Regions from separate parts of the Butyricimonas faecihominis genome, predicted to be linked through region 3. Evidence: riboswitches for the same ligand, from Rfam matches in the RefSeq annotation. Region 3 holds a riboswitch; each other region holds the start of a gene.
What was found. A riboswitch is a leader RNA that binds a small molecule or an ion and turns the genes downstream of it on or off. The one in region 3 is predicted to bind cobalamin.
Positions count from the first base shown of each region.

Region 1 (5,779 bases), 100 kb from region 3:
ACAAGATTCCCCTCTATTTTACCAATACCACGAGCCGCGAAAGCCTCAACCTCCTCAGGGGTTGTCAAACGGACATCTCCCTCACTAGCTAAAACCGTTCTGGTAACCATATACTTGTAAACCCGCTGATTATTGTTATAGGAAGTAACCGTAAAATTAAACGCCTCTCCCCAATTTTCCACTTCAGCCGGATCAGGTGAAACGCTGGCATTCTCACTACAAACGATCTCCACTTTTGCCCCCTCAAGAGACACATTTTCGGGAACAAGAAGCAACAACGTATCTCCGGAAACAAGTCCGGTATAAGTATTACCATCTTGAAGAAGACGGAATGAAGTAATAAAATTTTCGTCTCCGGAAAAAATACTGTCATCATCCTCGCAAGAGACAAGTAAAGCCATAAAGCTTACAACGAGTATATATAAAAATCTATTCATTTTCATCATTCTTATTCTTGAATATTTGGTTTCGTCCATTGTCCTTCCTCCACCAACTGTTTATAAGTAGGATTATAAAGATTATCCTCAACCTGCCATTTATCCTCCGGACAAGTCAGCACGGCAGCCTTAATCGCGGCAAAAGAAGCAAGTTTATCATGTTTTCGGATACGTAGCCCCCCAATTTTCTCCAACGAAGAAAGGAAATCCAAATTCTCCCATTTCGTATTCTTGTAATTAACATCATCGTTATCACTCGAAACATTCGGTCCTAGTGGACGCAAATCAAGCGTGCCACCAACCTGTTTAAGAGACGGGTAGAGAATTTCCAGAGGACCGCGATCCCCGTAATACGAGTATCCCGTCTGGATAATCATATTCCCACCCACGGTTGCCAACAAGGGGAAAGTCTCTTCATCATAAAGATCAATACTCATGGTTGCATCCCCTCCAATAGTTGTCAACTTGGGAAAATGCTCTTTCACGCTCGAAGAATATAATTTAAAATTACCTCCAATTTCCTCAAGATCTGAGAGAGACACTGGTTTTATGTTATAATTCACCCAGTAAGAAAAATCCCCGTTTATCTTACGAATACCATTGATTTCAACCGTCCCCTCCCGCAAGCTCAACGAACTGATCGTCAACCATTCAATTTCATGAAATCCTTGTAATTTAGGCATATACCCACCTAAATTCTCCAACTTAATACCACCATTGAAACGATCATCCGCGATAACCGTGGTAGTTTCAAGCCCGGTACCGGTGAATCTCAGTTCATCAATCTGAACACCCCGCAAATCAACTTCCCCGATCCCATTCGCCAAGACAAGAGTCTTCAAGCTTTTCAAACTGGAAGGAAACTGCAAACGCTCCGCACTACTTTTAATTGTAAGAGTTCCCCCCACACTCTCAAGTGATGCGATATTATCGGAAAGAATACCCGCCGTCGCTATACTGAAATCTCCATCAACAGATTGTAACAACGGTAAATTAAATTGATTCACACCGGTACACGTCAAGTTAATACTTCCCGCACGGGTTAAGACAGGGAATGTAATCTCGTATAACGGATTTTCCAAAATACTCAATGCAGAAGCAATGGTTTGCAAATTCGGACAATAAAGCAACAATAGAGACCCTTTCGCCACGTTCAAGTTATCACAAGAAATCAATTCAGGAAATTCCAGACGCACGACAGGCATATTCACGCTAACAGAACCTCCAACCTTATCAAGAGATTGAAAAACCATCTTCTGAACAGTGGACTTACCATTCAAGGAAAGATTACCACTCACGGATTGCAAAGCCGAAAAATCTGATGATACAAAAGGAGTTGCCAAAGTAAGGCTACCACCTACAGACTGCAATTTCGGGCAAGAAACCTCCGCGGCAGAAGCACTCGTGATATTAAAATCACCGCCTACACGAGTGAGGTTATCCATCACCACCACCCACAAGCTATCCGCTGAATTGATTTGGAGGGAACCACCTACCTCTTCGAGATTATCCAAACCCTCGAACTGATTCCCTAAATAGTAACGATTAAGGACCACATTCTCTGTCACTTTTTTTAAAGAGGAAAGCGCCGCCAGCGAAGTAATCGTATCCGTTCCTACCTGACGCCCGATAATAAGACTGCCATCAACACGAGAATACCCCTTCGCACCAAAAGCATCAACCTCCTCTTGCGTATTAAGCATGATGATTCCCTCGGCAGAAAAATAACTCCGGGACGGAATATACATATACTTCCGTTCCACCCCGGAATGTGACGTTACAACAAAATACATCTGTTGTTCCCAGTTATCAATCATTGACGGATCGGGTTTTATCGTCGTGTTTTCACTACATATAACTTCTGCGGCAAGTCCTGAAAAAGAAACATTCTCAGGCATATTCAATAAAATCGTATCACCCCGAAAAGACGCGACAAAAACTTGATCGCCCTGTTTAAGGGTAAACGAGGTAATAAAATTGTCATCTCCGGAAAACGGATCATTATCATCTTCACAACCGATAATAAAAGAAAGCATGAGAAAAAATCCCCAAAGTATATTCTTATTCATAATTCGCTTGTTTTTAGTCCTATTTTTTAGCTTTTAAACGTAAATCAATAGCAGCCGAGGATTCAGTAGAAACTTCTCCGACAGCAGCCCCCTGTCCCATTTGCGCGGTATGAACCTTCACGAAATCTATGTATTTAAGATTAGCCGGGGAACCGTCTTGTTGGATCGCGTTCTCGATGCGAAAACCTGTCGGCTCGTTAATATTATCCACGTATCCCCAATCAAAACCCCAGTTCGTTTCAAGTCCCTCGGTTTTAAATTGATTTCCCAAACAAGTACCCGTCAATATATAATACTCTTCTTTAAGGAACCATGGGAAATAACCGCTATCCGGGTGATAAGCATTACGGGCCAAGAAACGGAGATTCCCGTCATTATCGATAGACAGCACATCCTGTTTCTCCGCCGTGGGCCGGAAATACTTCAACGCATATCGCTGAGTGATGCCGGGCTTACCAGTTTCACTACCTTTAAGCTCGTACCAAGTATCATCAGGAATGCCATTACCATTCTCGTCCTGACTCACCCACACGACACCACATTCACACCAATGTTTACCAAGAGGGTTCCCCACGATATCAAAATCAGCCTCACCTTTACCATCATCTTTAACGCTATGGTCAAATTGCAAGATAAAATAACCGCCCCAAGCTCCCAAAGAAGCTATCCAAGACTCTCCTCCACCGCTATCCAACGTCTTCTGTATTGACATCCGGGCATCCTCTGCCGTCTGATTCTGTGTAAACCTGATAAATTGACCGGGAGCAGGAATAAATTCATAACAAGTATTCGAAATATAGCTACTTGTAGCTTTCGTTTCTCTAAAATGAGTTCCTTCCGGAGCCTCGCAAACGACATTCACGGTGGCCATCGCCGTCTTTTCCTTATCGTTTGCCGTCACGGTAATCTCATAAGTTTTCCCTTCAACAGAAGGGGTAAAATTATAACAAATTGACGTTTCACCCTCTTGCACGACACCATCCACTTTCCACTCGTAAACAGCCAGATCACTGATCGAGAATTTCACGGGAGCGAGTACTACATTTTTCCCGATCGGACAAGTCATCGTACGCACATCATTCAACTGAGAAGGCAAAACGTAACGCCCGTTATCAAAGAATAATATAGGCTTTTCCTCCGGAATAACTGATATATTGATATTCTTCACATCGGCCCCATCCTCATTCGTCACCTTTAACGCCACCGTGTAAACATTAATATCATCCTCCTTAAACACATAAATAGAATCATGCCCAACAACTTTCCCGTTATAGCTCCATTCAAAAGTAGTCGATTCATCCGTGTAGTCCGTCATGGCCGCCATCTCCTTCTCCAAACCACAATATGCCACTGCCGAAGCCGACATTGTGATAGAAGGTGCCAAACGATCCACCACGGTTACTTTTACTTGTTTCTCCACGCTACCGTTATCCGCATCAAGGCGGAAATTCACGAAAAACTCTCCCAATTGACTACCTTTAAAAAGATAAACCGTGTCATTTGCCACGATCACCCCCTCCTGTTTCCAAGAATAAACAGGATTCACTGCATCCGTCACCGAAGCCTTTAGTGCCACCTCTTTACCTATCTTCACCTTATACTCTCCCGTCTCTGAATTAAAAGAGAAATCGGGATTACCGACGAGAACCTTTTCATCATCGTCATCACATGCCGTAAAGCCCCCGATAAAGAACATCACAAGCAACACTAGCCTAATCTGATTTTTTTTTCTCATAATCATTAATCTGTTATTTCGACAATTCTTTTCATCCTATTTTTATTTCAACCTCCTGTTTGCAATACATACCACATATGCCCGCGGTAACACCACAAAAGCAAGCATTCAATTCATAGCTGACACAAAACAACAGCTTTCCGGTCCAAATAGATACAAATAGCAATAATTGTCTATCGCACAACAGTCTGATAAAAATAATGTTTTCTGTATCCAAGCTCTAGTCCCAGAAAGCTTTAGATCCATGATATTGGCAGGTCTTCTGACTTGCTCCATCCTTGAACGCCCTTCCCATTTCGTGTCGAAACAGTGGATGTGAGTCTTGTTCACGGACTTTAGTGGAGTTTACAGCAGCAGGTCTGTTCAGGATTCGCACCTGATTCCCTTTTCACCACACGCCTGAAACAGGGTGTGACACCAAAATCGTCGCAAAAATATATAAAAAACAAATAGTATTTGAATTTTAAAGTTATAATTCTAGAATTTTACAAAATTTATCATTTACAAATACCCGACATGATTATTAATTATTACAATACAATCCGTTATAGCTCATCGTTCTCATAAAACGAAACCTCATCACATTTCGTATCTTCCATCACTCATTTACGATTCAGCCTCCCACAGGCACACCGAATCGGAAACATCCTTCCCGTCGGCATTTTTAGCAAAGACATAAATGACAAGGCCTTCCCCGGCTATTTTTTCTGAAAAGTTCACGCTTTTTTCTATCGTCTCTCCCCGAAGTCCCAACTCCTCGACACGACAAATATATTTCGTCTTACAAAGAAGCACGGCATAAATCTTATCATCCAGAAAGCAATCAACGGACTCGATTTCTTCCTTCTCGTGAGTGAAAAAGATTCTCCGATTTTCCATATCAACCTCGGCACGAATTTCTGGGATCACCAACGAACCCGCTGCCACGCGTAATTTCTCGTAGTTGATCACCCCGTTAAATTCCTTGACTGCTTTCTTACGGCTATTGAAAGGTTTTTCCGGATTTGCTTTCTCCACGGTCACCGCATCCATCACGTTCGCACTGGTAAATCCCCGAAAACCTTTCGGGTAACCGTTCCCTCCGGGAAATCCCAACTGGACGGCATTTCTCATCCATATTTTCCGTTCCGTTATCGTCCCGAAAGCCGCGGACTGTCGTTTTTGCGGTTCCTGACTCGGTTTACGCGAGATGCTTGTCCCCCGGCAATAATTTTTCCCGCTTGGTCCCCCGTAAGTGATCACGTTACCGAACTTACCCCGAATCTTTCCAAGTGGATTTACAAATTCCGCCATATCCTGTTATTTTTATGTTCCTCGCCAGCAAAGATACACAAATAAACCGATGTAGTCACACTTTCAAACTAAATAAATAAATTATTACATGTATTATTCATGAGATATAAGTGATCACTTTCATGTAAAGCGCTATTAAAACGCTATTAAAGCGCTATATATAATAGCGTTTTATAAAAGATTTATTTGCGTATTAAAAATATTCTATCTATTTTTGCTCATGAATTAATACACGAGTGATTATC
Region 1 covers NZ_AP028155.1:2,931,395-2,937,173, forward strand. The annotation lists gene R8806_RS12195 (hypothetical protein) at 1-437, opposite strand, end outside; gene R8806_RS12200 (hypothetical protein) at 449-2,506, opposite strand; gene R8806_RS12205 (PKD-like domain-containing protein) at 2,526-4,241, opposite strand; cobalamin riboswitch at 4,477-4,678, opposite strand; gene R8806_RS12210 (hypothetical protein) at 4,848-5,534, opposite strand.
Region 1: another riboswitch for cobalamin. It lies ahead of R8806_RS12205 (PKD-like domain-containing protein); the one in region 3 lies ahead of R8806_RS11820 (TonB-dependent receptor).

Region 2 (5,779 bases), 110 kb from region 3:
CCTGCAAATCACGACGGAGCCCTAAAAAAACAAGAACCGAGGGGGAAGAGGAATCCTCCAGCCGTTTCACGGAAGCCCGTAAAATGTGGAGAATCTATCGTCGTGCCATCGGGGATTTACCGATATGGAAACTCATGGCCAAGGAGATGGGAATAAATAAAAGCGATTCCTTATTCCATTCTCAAAACGGAGGATGTTTTCGCCCGGGAGAAGGGGTATGGGCTTTCCCGACATTCCGATTCTCGACAGGCACGCTGGATGCACCGGTGATCACGGGTGTCACAAGGGAAGGATGGTCCGTGACCCTAAACTGGGAAAATGACATTGACTGCCCGAAAGCGAGCGTGTCAGATCAAGTGTACGTGGGATATTTTTACGGGACCTTACCCCGCGCCCCGCAAATGATCACGTGTTTTAACTCGTTTCGGGGCGATGGCAAGGTGACCGTGGACATTCCGGCAGCAAAACAACCGGAAGGGACACCCCTGCATCTCTACTTGTTTTTCGGCAATAAAGATACCACCCGTTTCTCTCCAAGCGTGTACGCGGGAGTGTAATGTCCATACGCTCCCCCCTCTCTCCGAAATCGTGATTACCGGACGTTACGCCCGCGGGAATTCATCGGCATGGGGGACCTTGTGACAGATATGCAAGAAGTTAAACATTATTACACGCTTGGCATCCTCCCCCGTGACGGGATTGATCATCGAAAACCTCGCCTAACAGGTGGTTCATACCAATGAAATAAAAATCTTTTATCCAATTTATTGTCTAATTAAAAATTACGACCTATTTTCGCACCGTCATAGTTTCATACACCACTTCGTGTTGTATTGAATGAAAAAGGGAATCCGGTGCAAATCCGGGACAATACCCGTTGCTGTATTTCCCCCTTTTAAAGGAAAAGTTTATCGTACGTTTGCCACTGGTTAGAATGCTGGGAAGGCACGATAAAAGGGATAAGTCAGAAGACCTGCTATGATGAGGGACAGATTTGCATCTGCGGGATTCAGATGGTAGTCAGGTTGGATGGCAAGGTCATTCTGTTTTGATTTACCGTTTCAGGTTTTTCCCGCTCGCGTAAATATATCTCTCGAAGCATAAAAGCTATTATATATGAAACGAGTACTATTTTTATTCACGTCAATCGTTCTGCTGATGCTATCCGGTTGTCAGACGAAAACAAAGTCCACGACCGCCTTCACGAAGGAAGTTTACTCACCGGAATACGCCGCGGGCTTCGACATCATGGGAGCTGATAACACGGAAAGCACGATTATTCGCGTGCGTAATCCTTGGCAGGGAGCGGAAGGCATTGAAATGTCCTACTTCGTGGCCCGGAACGGAGAGCAGGCACCGAAAGATTTTGACGGGGTGATTATTCCTGCGGGAGCCAAACGAATTGTGTGCATGTCATCCACTTATATCGCCATGCTGGATGCCATTAACCAAGTAGATCGAGTAGTCGGAGTTTCCGGGATGAATTATGTTTCCAACCCGTATGTCCTTGCCCACAAAGAAACCATAAAAGACATGGGGGCAGAAGTAAATTACGAACTTCTTGTCGGGTTGGCCCCGGATCTCGTGTTACTTTACGGCATCGGGGACGCGCAATCAACCGTGACGGACAAATTAAAAGAATTGAATGTTCCTTATATGTACGTGGGGGAATACTTGGAAGAATCTCCGCTGGGCAAGGCTGAATGGTTGGTTGCCATTTCCGAATTGACGGATAGCCGGGAAACAGGTACAAAAGTATTTAAAGAAATACCCGAACGTTATAACAACATGAAACAGTTAACGGCAAACGTGGAAAAACGTCCTACCGTCATGCTGAACACGCCGTGGAATGACAGTTGGGCCATGCCTTCCGTGAAAAGCTACGTGGCACAATTAATCACGGACGCGGGAGGGGATTATATTTACAAGAAAAACACCTCTAACGGGGCCGAACCCATCGGACTGGAAACAGCCTACGGGTTGATTCGCGAGGCTGACGTGTGGTTGAATGTAGGCATGGCAACAACTCTCGACGAGTTAAAGATCATGAACCCGAAATTCAAGGACGCGAAAGCCATCCAAGAAAACAAGATCTATAATAATAACTTGCGCTTAACGCCCGAAGGGGGAAATGATTACTGGGAATCGGCTGTTGTACGCCCGGACATCGTACTCCGGGACCTGATCAAAATCCTGCACCCGGAACTGGTGACGGAGGATTTGTATTATTACAGGCACTTGGAATAGTTTAGAGTTTAAAATTTAGAGTTTAGAATGAAAAAAGCATCTACCCCCACCGGCTCCCCCTTACACAGGGGAAGAGACGAACGCGAGAAGGCGCTACGATATTACAATGTAGCGTATCCTCCCCCTGTGTACCTTAGATTTGTACACGAAATAAATAGACGAACACTTGGCTAACAATAATAATAAATGCTTAAACTTGGAGGATAAACCAAAGTATTGAAAGAAAGGCGGGAATGGAGTGAACCAACCCCTGTGGTGAGCTTTCATGCTCGTCCCCTTATTTGGACTCCTTTCCCTTTCTTGAACCCAGGCCCGTATAAGAAATTAACTTGAATTGTTAAGGTACTTGGGACAGGTTCAAAATCCTTTCTCTCTAGACTTGTTAAACACAAAAGTATGGAAAATAATTGTTTTATAGGCATCGACGTGAGTAAAAATAAACTTGACATTTGCGTTCTTCAAGGTAAAGAAGTTTTGCAAGAGGACGTTATAGATAATAACCCGTCCGCGATCCACCGTTTCCTTGTCGACATGGCGGAAAAGCGGGGCTTGGATCTTTGCAGTTGCCTTGTTTGTGCCGAGCACACGGGAAATTACACTTACCCCTTGACGTTGGCTTGCCGGGATCTAGGTTGTCGTTTGTGGCTGGAAAATCCCGCCCAGTTGAAGTACTCGTCGGGAGTTCATCGTGGCAAGAACGACCGTGTAGACGCCCGGCGGATAGCGTTGTACGCTTCTCGATTCAATGACAAGGCCATGTTGTATCACGAGCTTACCCCGGAACTGGAACGGGTCAAGCAACTGAGACAGGAACGCTCTCTTTACCGTTCGGACTTGAGCAAGTACAAGGGGCAACTTTCGGACCAGAAAAATTTCATGGAGAGTACCGTTTACAAGGCGAAGGCAAACCGGTTGAAACACGTGATCAAGGAACTAGAGAAGATGATCGATGTCGTGGAGCGAGAAATAACGGGAATCATCGATTCTTGTGATGTTTTAAAACGTCAAATGAAAATAATAACCTCGGTGGAGGGCATTGGAAGGGAAACCGCCTTGTGTTTTATCGTCGAGACCGCGGCGTTCACAAGGTTCACCGACTCGAGAAAGTTTGCCTGTCACGCGGGAATCGCCCCTTTCCAGTACACCTCCGGCAGTAGCGTGCGCTCCCGTAACAGGGTCTCGCGCAGGGCAAACAAGCAGGTAAAAACGTTACTACACATGGCTGCCTTGTCTATAACAAGGAAAAAGAAGAGTGAATTGAAAGTGTATTACAAGAGAAAGGTGGAAGAAGGCAAAAACAAGATGACCGTCATCAATGCCATCAGGGCCAAGCTGGTCGCTCGTGTTTTTGCCGTCATTAGAAAAAATGATATTTATTCCATAAATTTTACTTGATTTACTTGTTTAAACCATAAGAATAAGGGGGAGTTAGAGGGGGTAGTTAAAGCGTCCCCCCGTGCGGCTGGAATCTAAAATCATAAATCAAGAAATTAATAACGGTGATGTCATTTTCAATTTTATCGTGAAACGCAATTCGATCATATTCCTTTTCCTGAGCCTGCTGGTTTTCGTGCTGTTCGCGCTCGACTTGGTGTCGGGAGATTCGGCACTTTCCGTCGGGCAGGTTTGGAACGTGTTCACGGGTAACGAGACGGATATGACAACCCGGAATATCGTGCTGTCGATTCGCTTGGTAAGGGTGATCGTGGCCGTTCTGATCGGTGTGGCACTTTCGATAAGCGGCTTGCAGATGCAGACCGTTTTCCGGAACCCGCTGGCAGACCCCTACCTGCTGGGAGTAAGCTCCGGTTCGGGACTAGGCGTTGCTTTCTTTATCCTAGGGGCTCCTTTGCTGGGACTGGCACATTCCGGGTTCTGGCAGTCGGTAGGTATTGTCGGAGCCGGATGGGGCGGGGCCGTCATGGTCCTGTTACTGATTGCCATCATCAGTCGTTACGTGAAAAATATCCTTGGGGTGTTGATCATGGGAGTGATGATCGGTTACATCGCGGGAGCTATCATACAGATTTTACAGTACTTGAGTTCTGCCGAGCAATTGAAAATGTTTTTCCTGTGGTCGATGGGCTCCTTGGGACACGTCACGACCACGAAACTGTTTATCATGATTCCCGTGATTTGCGTGGGCGTCATTCTCTCGATTTATTGTATCAAGGCATTGAATCTTCTTTTACTCGGGGAGAGCTATGCCCAGACGATGGGACTGAATATACGGCGTGCCAGAACGCTTATTTTCGTGTCGACAACGTTGTTGACCGGAACCGTGACGGCATTCTGCGGCCCGGTGGGCTTTCTCGGACTTGCCGTGCCTCACGTGGCCCGTATGTTGTTTAACGACGCGGATCACCGGACACTTTTGCCGGGAAGCATATTACTAGGAGTCGTGGCCATGTTGATATGTGATATTATTGCTAAAACACTCGTGCTACCCGTGAATTGTATTACCGCCCTGCTGGGAATTCCGGTAATTATTTGGGTGGTATATAAAAATCTTCGACCGGCATGATACAACTGGAATCTTTAACACTGGGATACGGGCAACAAATCCTGCTGGACCGGGTGTCGGCCAGCTTGGACGGGGGCGGGCTGATCGCCTTGCTGGGACGTAACGGCAGCGGGAAAAGTACCTTGCTGCGGGCCACGGCGGGGTTAGGGAAAATCAAGTCCGGGCGAATATTGCTGGCCGGGAAAGACCTTGCCGGGTTGCGACCGGAGGAACTGGCTCGCACCGTCAGTTTCGTGACTACTGAAAAGGTTCGGATTCCTAACTTGAAATGCCGGGATGTAGTCGCCCTCGGGCGGGCCCCCTACACGAACTGGGTAGGAAGACTGCAACCACGAGACCGGGAAATCGTTGATAAATCCCTCGCATTACTCGATATGTCCACCTATGCCGAACGAACAATGGACCAGATGTCGGACGGGGAATGCCAGCGAATCATGATCGCCCGGGCCCTCGCACAAGACACTCCTATCATCTTGCTTGATGAACCCACCTCTTTTCTGGACCTGCCAAACCGTTACGAGCTGGGAGTGCTATTGCAAAGACTGGCTCACGAACAAAACAAATGTATCCTTTTTTCAACCCACGAACTGGATATTGCTCTCACGCTCTGTGATTCCATCGCCCTGGTCGATCGTCCGCATTTGCATTACCTACCCACGCGACAGATGATTAACAGCGGTCATATCGAACGCCTGTTCCGTAACGAGACCATCACGTTCGACCCGAAAGAATTGCGTATACGTGTCCGGTGAAAGGCTGTTTAAGACTGGCATTAAACTTGTCGCTCATTTTCGATAATCATATAAAATTGAGTATCTTTGTTCTATTATTATCCATAAACGAACGCGCATGAGTGAGAAAATTTATCCCATAGGTATCCAGAATTTCGAGAAAATCCGAAAAGAAGGTTATTTCTATATTGACAAGACCGCCTTGATTTACCGACTGGTAAAAACAGGTAGTTATTACTTTCTCAGTCGCCCGCATCGTTTTGGCAAAAGCCTATTG
Region 2 covers NZ_AP028155.1:2,937,285-2,943,063, forward strand. The annotation lists gene R8806_RS12215 (hypothetical protein) at 1-557, shown strand, start outside; partial or broken gene R8806_RS12220 (cob(I)yrinic acid a,c-diamide adenosyltransferase) at 574-743, shown strand; cobalamin riboswitch at 790-995, shown strand; gene R8806_RS12225 (ABC transporter substrate-binding protein) at 1,159-2,247, shown strand; gene R8806_RS12230 (IS110 family RNA-guided transposase) at 2,644-3,642, shown strand; gene R8806_RS12235 (FecCD family ABC transporter permease) at 3,818-4,771, shown strand; gene R8806_RS12240 (ABC transporter ATP-binding protein) at 4,768-5,523, shown strand; partial or broken gene R8806_RS12245 (AAA family ATPase) at 5,621-5,779, shown strand, end outside.
Region 2: another riboswitch for cobalamin. It lies ahead of R8806_RS12225 (ABC transporter substrate-binding protein); the one in region 3 lies ahead of R8806_RS11820 (TonB-dependent receptor).

Region 3 (5,779 bases):
CCAACGTCGTATTTCTCGATGATGTCTTTCACGTCGTTGATGTACCCGTTGACAGAGACATTCAGATATTTCCCGGCATATTCCACGTTGATGTTGTAGTAGTTTGCTTTTTCCGGTTTCAGGTCTGGGTTCCCGATGGTGATAGCCCCGCGGGCTTCGTAATCGTAATATAGTTCTTGTATGCTGGGGGTTTTAAAACCGGCGGCGTAGGATGTTCTGAAATTGAAGGAGCCGAGGGTGTACATCAAGGCTATTTTCGGGGTAAAGCGGTTCTTAAACATCTCGTTGTACACGTAGCGGAATCCCGGCAAAATTTGCAGGTTTTTCCAGAGGCGAATCTCGTCTTGCGCGTACAGGGCCAGCGTGTAGATCTCTTCCGGTTCTTCGAGGTTTCCGGGGTTTTTCATGTAGTCGTTCGTGTACTCGGTACCTGCGGAAATTTTGTTGTATGAGCCTAGTTTAAACACGCCTTTCAGGTTCCCGTTGTAGTATTTCTGGCGTTTCGTCAATTCCTCGTCCCCGATGCGGAAGGTCGTGTCTTTTTTACTGACCTGTGCCACGGTGTACAGTTTGTTGTATTCGTAGTTGTCCATGTAGAGGTCCAGTGCGATGTAATCGGTGGAGTTTAGCTGGTAGCGTCCGCCCACGCCGATGTTGTAGTCCATGTAGGTTAGGTCATAGGTGTAGCCCCCGTCATCTTTCTTCTCCTGCACGGGACGGTTTACTTCCCGGTCAAAATATCCCCCTTGGGCGTACAGGCTTAGGCTTTTCACCGGGGCGTAGGTGAAGCGTTGATTGACAATGTTGGAATGGAACTTGCTGGAAGCTTCTCTTCTCGTGAGTATGGCTGTGTCCCCGTCAATCTCGTAAGGGCTTAATTGCCAGCCTCCCATCTGTCTCCTTTGGTAGGAGGTGGAAGAGGTGAATTTACCAAAGTGTAGGTCTATGCTGGCATTTTGCGAGAAGCTGGATTCTCCCCCGAAACGGGTCTTGGATTGCACGCTGATCGGGTCTTTCGGTTGTTCCGTGATGATGTTGATTACCCCGGCAATAGCGTCGGAACCATAGAGTGCGGATGCCGCTCCTTTCAGTATTTCGATACGCTTGACCCGGCTCATGTCAATACGGGAGAGGTCGGTGTTGTTGGACACGTCCCCGGCCACTTTTTTGCCGTCGACAAGGATGAGGATGTATTTGTTACTCATGCCGTTCAGCGTGAAGTAGGAACCCATGACGGTGGGACGTATGTTGAATGAAGGATTCAGTAACAGGAGGGCATCTTCGAAGGAGTTCACGCCCGCACTTTTCAAGTCAGTACCGCTGATGACCTCGATGGGTACGGGAGAATCTTTCAAACGGCGGTGTGTTCCCGTTCCCGTGACGACAACTTGATTCAGGTTTACCGGGGTGGCCGTGAGCCGGAATAGAATGTCGTTTTTGTTGCTGTTGACTTTTATCGAGGCAACTTCGTAGCCTGAATAGCTTGCCCGTAGCGTGTACGTGCCATCCGGAATATTTTCTAGAATGAACTCCCCTTTGTTGTTGGTGGCAATCCCTATGCTTGTTCCGACCAGACGAACGTTTGCACCGATGAGGGCTTTTCCACTCTTTGCATCTGTGACTTTTCCTTTTAATGTGATCTCTGCAAACGAGGTACTTACCAAGGCTAACATGAATATCATGCCTAGCATTACAATTCTCTTCATTAGATGATGATGTTTTAAATGTTTATAATAGTATTCCTGACCCCGAGAATACGCTATTACCTATGTTTGTCTTGGCAGGTCTCCTGACTACGCCTAAGAAAAATACCTTCCCATCCGTGTGGACAGTGGTGTAAGAATCTTTCTTTGAATCTCCTTATCCGGAGAAACGGGCATCACAGTAGCGGGCACTGTTCCGGATTCTAACCGGCTTCCCTCTTGTGTGTTAATTGGGCATCAACACATCACCTAAGACGAGACAAATGTATATAATTTTTTATAAAAGGTTGTTGCCGGATGAAAAAAATGTATTACTTTCGCACCAAGTTTTGGTGCGGAACCTTCGGTCATGGAGGTAACGCTTAATAGGGAACCCGGTGTGAATCCGGGACTGTACCCGCAGCTGTAAGTTCCTTTACAAGGGATTTTGTACTTCAAATGTCACTGGTTATAAACTGGGAAGGCAACAAAATCCGGAACAAGTCAGAAGACCTGCCGAACAAGATAAACCATAGCTTTCGGGAAAAAAAGCGAGAGGGAAAAAGACGGATTTTACCTTAGACTCATGTTGCCCAAAAGACTATGTTAATAATGCTTTATTCATTATTAATATATAGTTGTATGAAAAAAGTTGTTGTATTAGCATTGTTGCTGTTTGTGTGTGTCGGTTCGCTTCTCGCTCAAGAGAACGACAAGCGAAAGAAAAAGAGTATCACGGATTCTTTATTCCGTATCGATCAGGTGGATGTGATGCAGAAAAAGAAGAGGATTGATTTGTTGGGATTGGATGTGCCTTTACGTTTCGTTCCGATAACGGTGAGCAAGTTGTCTAGTCAGATGCTTGACCGGAAAGGGATTGTCGATCTGATGGATGCCGTTAAGTTTTTGCCGGGGATTGTAGCGAAAGACAAACAATACGGGCAATTCCAACAGTTTTCCATTCGCGGACAGGGGAGTGCGGTTGTTATGATTGACGGGATTCGCGATGAGCGGACGTTGAAGAATAACGTACCTTACGGGGATTTGGCTGCCGTGGAGTCTATCGAGTTATTGAAGGGTCCCGCTGCTATTTTGGCCGGACATTCGGCTATGGGTGGCGTGTTGAATATCGTGCGCAAGAAAGCATCTCCCGATTTCTCGGCCAACGCTCGTATCAGTTATGGTAGCTGGGATGAGAGACGAGCTACTCTTGGTTTCGGGGGAAAACTTGTGGGACCTCTCGAATATCGTGCCAATATCAATTATTCAACGGGTGACGGATGGCGTGAGGTGAATGCAAATCGTTTTTCCGTGTATGGTGTTTTGGGAGCTGATTTAGGAAAGTGGGGACGTATTGATGTGACCGGTAGTTATGCCGATGATGATTACACGACCGAGATCGGGGCTGCACCCGTTATGCCCGGTGATATGTTCTACGTGGACGGAGACAAACCGTACGCGCTGAAGGGGGATCGTCACCCGGAGGCGGATTACCGCGAGGTTTATAATGACTTTGCCAATAATTACATGAAACGGAAAGTATGGGATATGTCTGTGTCATACGTTTACCAGATCACGGATTGGATGAAGTTGAAAGAACGTTTTTCCTATTTCCACAGTGATTTGGATTATCATTGTATTGAGGGGCTTTCTTACCGCACTTCCAAAGACCCGATATACAAATGGTATTATAAAAAGTCAGAGACCGAGAAGATTTATGTTGACTTGGATACGGTTCAACGGGGAAATGCTGCCCGTCAGAACCCGTTGAATTTTAACCCGGACCATAAAAACGTGAATAACACGATCGAGTTGACCGGGAAGTTCGAGACAGGTTCCGTGTTGCATAACTACACGTTGGGATGGACGTACAATTGTTTTGATTTCGCCCAGTATAACGGTTATGGAGATGACGATTTGTGGGGGCCCGGCTTGGATGCACTTTTGCCTGTGCGGGATCCGCATATCGTGCAGGGGTGGTGGGACACGAAAGTTTCAGCCGTTTCCCTGCGCACGGAGAGAACGCATGGAATTTATTTGCATGACGTGATCGAATTTAATGATAAGTGGAAAATGATGGCATCCGGGCGTGTGGATTTGTATAGCCGGAAAACATCAAGTGCCACGATTGATGACGGGAAACAGAAATATGAAACGAAGAACAGGAAAGAATGGAAAGAGGTGGAGACCTCGGCATTCACGTATCGAGTGGGTGTCGTGTATTTCCCTATGCCTGAATTGTCATTCTACGGTTCTATTTCTTCTTATTTCAATCCTGTAACCACGACATATAGTCCTACCGTGATGTATTTGGACCGCAAGGGTAACGAGTTCAATCCTGACGAGGATGGGGGCGAAGTGTTCAAGCCGGAAAAGGGGTATTCCACGGAAGTCGGTGTACGTTACACCTTGAACGAGATGGTGGATATAAACGCAAGCGTGTTTTATATTCGTAAGTATAATATCGTGAAGAGTCTGGGAGACACGACGGTATTGGTGGATGGCGTGGCCACGGAGAAGAGTATCCGGGGACAAGTCGGAAGAGCCGACTCGCGAGGTTTTGACATTGAGGTGGTTGTTCGTCCGTTACCGACTTTACAAGTTACGGGAGGTCTCGGTTGGTCGGACTATCGTTTGCGGGAAATTGCCGAGAGCGGACGTTTCTCTAAATATAAGGAACAGAATAAAAATGTTCGTGCCACGGGTGTGCCTCGTACGACATTCTACGCTTATGCCGATTACACGATACCACGCGGGGTGCTAAAGAATTTGTCATTCCATTTGAGTGGAAATTTCAAGGATAAGGTGTTCCGGAATATAGATAACCGGTTGTACGATCCGGCCTTGTGGTTGATGGATGCGGGTATTTTCTACACGATCAAGAATCACGTAACACTGGCATTGAATGTTAACAACTTGTTTGACAAGGAATATTTCGAGCGGACCACGATCATGGCGAAACCCCGGAATTATCAGGCATCGGTTTCTTATACTTTTTAATTAAAGAAAGGGAATTTGAAAGAAGTCAAGGAGGATGTCAAACTCCCTCCCCCCTTCGGGGTATTGAGCCTGCAAGCAGTCTCGAATCGGCTCTCGCTCGACAGACAACGAGTAAACTCTCTGTCTGTTCTCGCTTACTCGCCGATTTTCCCCTATAAACAGAGGGAGAGCTGAAATACTCCCTGTCTTCGGGAAGAATCACCAGCTCCTCCTCTGTTTATAGAGGAGGTGGCCGAAGGCCGGAGGAGTTTATTTTGTAACAGAGAGAACTGTTTAGGCAGTTCTCTTTTTGTTATTGGCTAACGTAAATATATTCAGCTTGTCAGCTTGTTTTGCGGTTCTTTTTATACTTTTGCAGGCAGACAATTAAATCACAATCAATATAAAAGATATGAAGAGAACAGCATTTATTTTATTCGCCTTCGTTTTCGGAGGGTACATGATGGCCCATGCGCAGCAGAATACGACGGCACAGGACACGACAAAGCCTGTAGGCTACCAGTTTACTGATATCAAGAGATTGCCCGCTACCTCCGTGAAGGATCAGTATCGTGCCGGAACTTGTTGGTCATGGTCAACGTCCTCTTTCCTAGAGTCGGAAATGATGCGAATGGGGAAAGATTCGGTGAATTTGTCGGCCATGTATTTCGTGAAACACGCTTATTCGGATAAGGCGGATAAATATGTTCGCTTGCACGGGGTGTTGAATTTTGCGGTGGGAGGAGCCTCTTCGGATGTGACGAATATGGCAAAGAAATATGGGATTGTGCCTCTTGAGGTGTATCAAGGATTGAATTACGGGGAACCGAGTCATGTTTTCGGAGAGATTGATGCTGTTTTGAAAGCTTACGTGCAGGCGGTAGTGGAAAATAACAACAAGCGGTTGAGTACGGCGTGGAAACGGGGATTCGATGCTATTCTGGATACTTATCTCGGACCGGAGCCGGAGAAGTTTGAATATCAAGGAAAAGAATATACACCGCAGACTTTCGCTAAAGAGGTGGTTGGTTTAAACATGGATGACTATGTGAATTTAACCTCTTTCACGCACCATCCTTTCTACACGGAGTTCGCTATTGAGGTTGAGGATAACTGGT
Region 3 covers NZ_AP028155.1:2,827,960-2,833,738, reverse strand. The annotation lists gene R8806_RS11825 (TonB-dependent receptor) at 1-1,706, opposite strand, end outside; cobalamin riboswitch at 1,763-1,971, opposite strand; cobalamin riboswitch at 2,016-2,217, shown strand; gene R8806_RS11820 (TonB-dependent receptor) at 2,325-4,682, shown strand; gene R8806_RS11815 (C1 family peptidase) at 5,074-5,779, shown strand, end outside.